DNA from 2 places in the Nocardioides sp. NPDC054178 genome. Region 2 is predicted to be linked to the other one. Evidence: riboswitches for the same ligand, from Rfam matches in the RefSeq annotation. Region 2 holds a riboswitch; the other holds the start of a gene.
The links. Region 2 has a riboswitch for glycine ahead of gcvT (glycine cleavage system aminomethyltransferase GcvT). Riboswitches for the same ligand answer to the same signal wherever they lie in the genome.

Region 1 (3,399 bases), on a different contig from region 2:
TTCGTCGTGGTGGAGCGCCGCTCCGCGGCGCCGGTGCTGCCTCTCGCCCTGGTGGCTCGGGGCCGGGTGGCGGTCGCGCTGGTCTCCGGGTTCGGCATCAACTTCGGGTTCTACGGCGGGATCTTCCTGCTCGGGCTCTACTACCAGCAGGTGCGGGGCTGGAGCGGTGCCGCGGCGGGGCTGATGTTCGTCATCCCGGCGGCCTTGACCACCTGCGCCAACGTGCTCGCCCCACGCCTGGCGTACGTCATCGGCCGGCGCCCACTCATCGTCGGCGGCCAGCTGATTCTGGCCGTGGGGATGCTCGCCCTGCTCCCGCTCACGACGACCACGCCCGTCTGGGCGGTCCTCGTCCTGCTGGTCCCGCTCGCCACCGGCGGCGCGCTGGCGATCACCCTTGTCACCGCGGACCTGATCGACGCCGTCGAGCCCGCCCGGGTCGGTGTCGCCACCGGCGCGCTGAGCACGTTCCGGCAGACGGGCGGCGCGATCGCGGTCGCCGTCTTCGGGGGCCTGGGGGCCGGTGCGACCGGGATCCTCACCCTCTCCGGGATGCGGGCCTGCCTCCTCGTGGGAGCTGTCGTCCTGGTGCTGACCGCACTGGTCGCGACCGCCAGGCGTCGAAGGTCTCAGGCTATACTTGAGGGTTAGCCCCAACGACACGCCGGAGGGGTTCTTTGACCAGGGCCCTTGCGACGCTTACCTTGTAGTTGTCTCTGTTGTAACTCCAACGATGTGGTCCCCCCGCCGCAGCCGTTCATTCCCCGAGTGGAGTTACGCACAACGGAGTAGACGATGGAGGACATCGTGTTCGACCACGAGCAGAAGCCCGGCCACGGCGCCGACGACGCGCAACGCGCGGCGGAGCAGGCTGACGAGCAGGGCCTTCTCTTCACCGACGATGTCTCGCCCCTGCCGAGCGACACCGGCTACCGCGGCCCGACGGCCTGCAACGCTGCTGGGATCAGCTACCGCCAGCTCGACTACTGGGCCCGCACCGGTCTGGTCGAGCCGAGCGTGCGCGGCGCCACCGGTTCCGGCACGCAGCGGCTCTACTCCTTCCGCGACATCCTGATCCTCAAGGTCATCAAGCGTCTCCTCGACGCCGGCATCTCGCTGCAGCAGATCCGCGCTGCCGTGCAGCACCTGCGTGAGCGGGGCACCGACGACCTGACCCGCGTCACCCTGATGAGCGACGGCGCCTCGGTCTACGAGTGCACCAGCAACGACGAGGTCATCGACCTGCTCCAGGGCGGGCAGGGCGTCTTCGGCATCGCCATCGGCGGCGTCTGGCGCGAGATCGAGGGCACGCTCTCCGAGCTCCCCAGCGAGCGTACGACCGAGGACGGCGAGCAGGTCGCCTCGATGTCCGACGAGCTCTCCGCTCGCCGCGCCGCGCGCAACGCCGGGTGATCAGGACTCAGTCGACACCGGACCCCGAGGCCCCGCAGACGCGGGACCTCGGGGTCCGGTCGTTTATGCTGGTGGTGCTGACCATCCCGCACGGGAGAGCTCCTCTTCGAAGGGGCGCCGAAGGGGCAATTCCTCCCCGGAAACTCTCAGGCACCCACGACTGTGCGGACCAGGCAACTCTGAAGCGGCGCCGATGCTGTGACAGAGGGGGAGGGCGTACGAGTTGTCTTAGATGCCCTCAGGAGCCACTGTGTCCGACACACCCACTCTGTCCGAGCTCGACGCCGCCTCGCCGTTCGTGGAGCGCCATGTCGGGCTCTCGGCAGCCGACGAGGCGACCATGCTCTCGCGGCTCGGGTACGACTCGGTAGCAGCGATGATGGACGCCGCCGTCCCGGCCGGGATCCGCTCGGTCGAGTCGCTGGACCTGCCGGCCGCGCTGAGCGAGGCGCAGGTCGCCTCGCTCGCCCGGGAGATCGCTGCCTCCAACAAGCCCGGCGAGGCGATGATCGGGCTCGGCTACCACGCCACCGTGACGCCGCCGGTGATCCGTCGCAACGTGCTCGAGGACCCGAGCTGGTACACCGCCTACACGCCCTACCAGCCCGAGATCTCCCAGGGCCGCCTCGAGGCGCTCATCAACTTCCAGACCATGGTCGGCGACCTGACCGGTCTGCCCGTGGCCAACTCCTCGCTCCTGGACGAGGGCACCGCGGCCGCTGAGGCGCTGGCCCTGGTGCACCGCGCCAACCGCAAGGGATCCGGCCCGTTCGTCATCGACGCCGACGCGCTCCCGCAGTCGATCGAGGTCGTCAAGGTGCGCGCCGAGGCGATGGGCCTCGAGGTCGTCGTGGCCGACCTCTCGCAGGGCCTGCCCGAGGGTGACGCGATCGGCGTGCTGGTGCAGTACCCCGGCGCCTCCGGCCGGGTGCCCGACTTCAAGCCGGTCATCGACGCCGCCCACGAGCGCGGCGCCCTCGCCGTCGTGGCCGCCGACCTGCTCGCCCTCACCGTCCTGGAGGCGCCCGGCACCCTCGGCGCCGACGTCGTCGTCGGTTCGAGCCAGCGCTTCGGCATCCCGCTCTTCTACGGCGGCCCGCACGCCGGCTACATGGCCGTCCACGCGGGGATCGAGCGGCACCTGCCCGGTCGTCTCGTCGGCGTCTCCGTCGATGCCGAGGGCCGACCTGCGTACCGACTCGCGCTCCAGACCCGTGAGCAGCACATCCGCCGCGAGAAGGCGACCTCCAACATCTGCACCGCCCAGGTGCTGCTGGCCGTCGGCGCTTCGATGTACGCCGTCTACCAAGGCCCCGACGGGCTGAAGACGATCGCGACCCGCACTCACCGCTACGCCGCCGTGCTGGCCGCCGCGCTCCGGTCGGCCGGCCTTCCCCTGGTCTCGGAGACCTTCTTCGACACGCTCGGTGTCACCGTGCCCGGCCGGGCGGCCGATGTCGTCGCCGCGGCGCGCCGGTTCGGCGTACATCTGCGTCACGTGGACGCCGACACCGTCGGCATCTCCACCTCGGAGGCGACCACCCGCTCGACGCTGTCGGCCGTGCTCAACGCCTTCGGCGTCTCGGGGGTGGACCTCGATGAGATCGACCGCACCACGGCCAGCGCGCTGCCCGACGGTCTCATCCGCACCACCGACTACCTCACCCACGAGGTCTTCAACGCGCACCACAGCGAGACCCAGATGCTGCGCTACCTGCACAAGCTGGCGGGGCGCGACTACGCGCTCGACAAGGGCATGATCCCGCTCGGCTCGTGCACCATGAAGCTCAACGCAACCACCGAGATGGAGCCGATCTCGCTGCCCGGCTTCGCCGACCTTCACCCGTTCGTGCCCGTCGAGGACGCCGCCGGCTACGCGCGTCTCGTCGGGGAGCTGGAGGGGTGGCTGGCCGAGGTCACCGGCTACGACGAGGTCTCCATCCAGCCGAACGCCGGCTCGCAGGGTGAGTTCGCCGGCCTGATGGC
Region 2 (3,399 bases):
TGCCCGCGAGACAGGCCCCGACCGCTTCGAAGGCGTCGATGATCGTGACGTCGCGGCCGTCGAGCTGCCCGGGCATGATCGAGCCGGCGTAGAGGAAGACCGAGGCGAGATCGAGCCGGGCGGCCGCCATCAGCATGCCGGGCAGCGACTTGTCACAGCCCGCGAGCAGCACGGAGCCGTCGAGCCGCTCGGCGTTCATCACGGTCTCGACCGAGTCGGCGATGATCTCGCGCGAGACCAGCGAGAAGTGCATGCCCTCGTGGCCCATCGAGATTCCGTCGGAGACGGAGATGGTGCCGAACTCCAGCGGATAGCCGCCGGCCGCGTGAACGCCGTTCTTCACCGCCTTCGCGAGCCGGTCCAGGGACAGGTTGCAGGGCGTGATCTCGTTCCACGACGAGGCGACGCCGATCTGCGGCTTGGCGAAGTCGTCGTCTCCGAGGCCGACCGCGCGCAACATCCCTCGCGCAGCGGTGGCTTCCAGGCCGTCGGTGACGGCGCGCGACCTGGGCTTGATGTCAGGCGTGTCGGTGCTGGGCTGGTTCACATCTACGAGGCTAGCTGCTCAGCACGCCGGGACGGCGCGACTGTCGTCGATGTCCTCACACTTCGCCGTACGTCGCGGGCCGAGGCCGCTGGTCAGAGGCTGACCCGGACCAGCTGGCGCAGCCGGCGAAGACCCTCGGTGCTCGGCCGTTCGGCCGGGGCCAGGGCGTCGGCGAGGCGCTGCCGCACCGCGTCGGTCTCGAGCTCCAGTCCGATGGCCACGAGCTCGCTCGCCGGGCCGGGCGTCCGCGCCGCCGCGACATGGGCGCTGCGGCCGACCAGGTTCACCTGGTAGCTGCGCGGGCCCTGGCCGGTCGCGACGGCGACGGTCCCCTTGACCCGGTACGCCGTCGCCGGCGGCTCCTCGAGCAGGTCGACCAGCCGCGCCGGCTCGATGGTGCCCGGGGTCGTCACGGTGACGGCCCGGGCATGCTGATGGGCCTCGTGCGAGGCGGCCGCCTCGCGCAGCAGCGCCGCGATCGGCAGCTCGTCGGGCGGGTCCTCGGGCACCGCGGCGTCGTAGACGAGCCGCGGGTCGATGCGGCCGCCCACGGCGTACGCGATGTGGACCTCGGGGTTGTGCTCCCGCACGCGCCGCTCGATCCGGGCCAGGACCTCGTCCCGCTCAGGAGCCGGCACCAGGTCGGTCTTGTTGACGACGACCAGGGACGCGGCCGCGAACCTGACCGGCGCCGGGCCCCGGCCGTCGTCGAGGGTGTCGAAGTAGGCCGAGGCGTCGACGACCTCGATGAGCCCACCGCGGCGTACGCGCTCGACGCCGCTGAACCGGACCAGCCGGGCCAGGGTGCCGGGCTCGGCGAGCCCGCTGGCCTCGACGATGACGACGTCGAGCGCGAGCCGCGGGTGGGTCAGCTTCTCCAGCGCGTCGTCGAGACCGCCGGCGTCGGGCAGGCAGCACAGGCAGCCGCCGGCGATCGAGGCCGGCTCGTCGATCTGGCCGGTGACGAGGCCGGCGTCGACGTTGATGTCGCCGAAGTCGTTGACGACCACGCCCACCCGGGCACCGGGCTGGCGCAGCAGATGGTTGAGCAGGGTGGTCTTCCCGGACCCGAGATGGCCGGTGAGGATGACCACGGGGACCCGGGTGCTGGCGTTGGTCGGTGGCACCGCGCCATCGTAGAGCGGGTGAGAACAGTTCCCGTTAGTGGGTGTCGAGGTGCCCGGATCTTGACGGCCGAGGTGGCCAGACCTAGGTTTGCCGCACAACTTCACATCCGCCACTTGAACCGCAGCGGGAGAGTCCTTGCCCATCCCGGGTGAGGCGCCGAAGGAGCAAACCTCCCCAGAATCTCTCAGGCCCACTGACCGCTGTGGTGAGGCGACCTCTGGAAAGTCAGGATCCGACGGTCCTGCACCCACGGTGCAAACCGCCCCGACGTGGCGGTGAAGCTCTCAGGTAGCGATGACAGAGCGGGGAGGTCACCCGTCCACGGGTGCCGCTGTCGGCACCCACCAACAGGGAGCCTCCCGCACACATGACCTCACCCGTCGCTACCCCTCTGCATGAGATCCACCAGGCGCTCGGCGCCTCGTTCACCGACTTCGCCGGCTGGAGCATGCCGGTCCGCTACGGCTCGGAGACCGCCGAGCACCACGCGGTACGCACCACCGCGGGCCTCTTCGACCTCTCCCACATGGGCGAGATCGAGGTGACCGGCCCCGAGGCGGGACGCGCCCTCGACCACGCCCTGGTCGGCCGGCCCTCGGCGATCGGCATCGGCCGCGCCCGCTACTCGATGCTCTGCGCCGAGGACGGCGGCATCATCGACGACCTCGTCGTCTACCGGCTCGAGCAGGAGCGCTACCTGGTCGTCGCCAACGCGAGCAACGTCCACGTGGTCGCTCCGGCGCTGGCCTCGCGGGCCGAGGGGTACGACGCCGCGGTCCGCGACGCCTCCGCCGAGTGGGCGCTGATCGCGGTCCAGGGACCCGCCTCGGCTGAGATCGTCGCGGCCCTGACCGACCTCGACGTGCCCGCCCTGCGCTACTACGCCATCGACGCCGGCACGGTCGCCGGGGTCGACGTCCTGCTCGCCCGCACCGGCTACACCGGGGAGGACGGCTTCGAGATCTACTGCGCTCCCGCGGTGGCCGTCGCTGTCTGGGAGGCGCTCACCGAGGCCGGTACGCCGCACGGGCTCCTCCCCGCCGGGCTCGCCTGCCGCGACACCCTCCGGCTCGAGGCGGGCATGCCGCTCTACGGCCACGAGCTGACCCGCGACACGACGCCCTTCGAGGCCGGCCTCGGCCGGGTCGTCTCCTTCGACAAGCCCGACGGTTTCGTGGGGGAGGCCGCCCTGGCCGTACGCCGGGACGTTGGCCCGCGCAGCGTGCTCGTCGGCCTGGTGGCCGCCGGGCGCCGGTCCCCGCGGGCCGGCTACGCCGTGGTCGACCCGGCCACCGGCGACGAGGTCGGCACCGTCACCAGCGGCTCCCCGTCGCCGACCCTCGGCCACCCGATCGCGATGGCGTACGTCCGGCCCGATCTCGCGGTCGCAGGCACCAAGGTCCAGGTCGACGTGCGCGGCAGCCGCGAGGACGCCGAGATCGTCGACCTTCCCTTCTACTCCAAGAAATGAGCCGAGAGATGAGCGCAGCCATGACCAACCCGACCCACCTGTCCTACACCGCCGAGCACGAGTGGCTCGAGACCCGCGGCGACCTCGCCCGCGTCGGCGTCACCGCCTTCGCCACCGAGGCGCTGGGCGACATCGTCTTCGTCGAGCTGCCCGAGGTGGGCACCAAGATCACCGGGGGAGAGAGCTGCGGTGAGCTGGAGTCGACGAAGTCGGTCAGCGACCTGTTCGCGCCCGCCGACGGCGAGGTGCTCGA

Region 1: it holds a riboswitch for glycine, as region 2 does, so the genes downstream of both, gcvP (aminomethyl-transferring glycine dehydrogenase) here and gcvT (glycine cleavage system aminomethyltransferase GcvT) in region 2, are expected to answer to the same signal.

What each region holds. Positions count from the first base shown of each region.
Region 1 covers NZ_JBVJKY010000003.1:628,570-631,968, reverse strand. Annotated here, with positions in the region: gene ACZ6WN_RS15660 (MFS transporter) at 1-651, shown strand, start outside; gene ACZ6WN_RS15655 (MerR family transcriptional regulator) at 796-1,413, shown strand; glycine riboswitch at 1,495-1,586, shown strand; gene gcvP (aminomethyl-transferring glycine dehydrogenase) at 1,646-3,399, shown strand, end outside.
Region 2 covers NZ_JBVJKY010000010.1:108,987-112,385, forward strand. Annotated here, with positions in the region: gene ilvD (dihydroxy-acid dehydratase) at 1-547, opposite strand, end outside; gene ACZ6WN_RS27885 (CobW family GTP-binding protein) at 640-1,674, opposite strand; glycine riboswitch at 1,790-1,885, shown strand; glycine riboswitch at 1,887-1,986, shown strand; gene gcvT (glycine cleavage system aminomethyltransferase GcvT) at 2,043-3,146, shown strand; gene gcvH (glycine cleavage system protein GcvH) at 3,167-3,399, shown strand, end outside.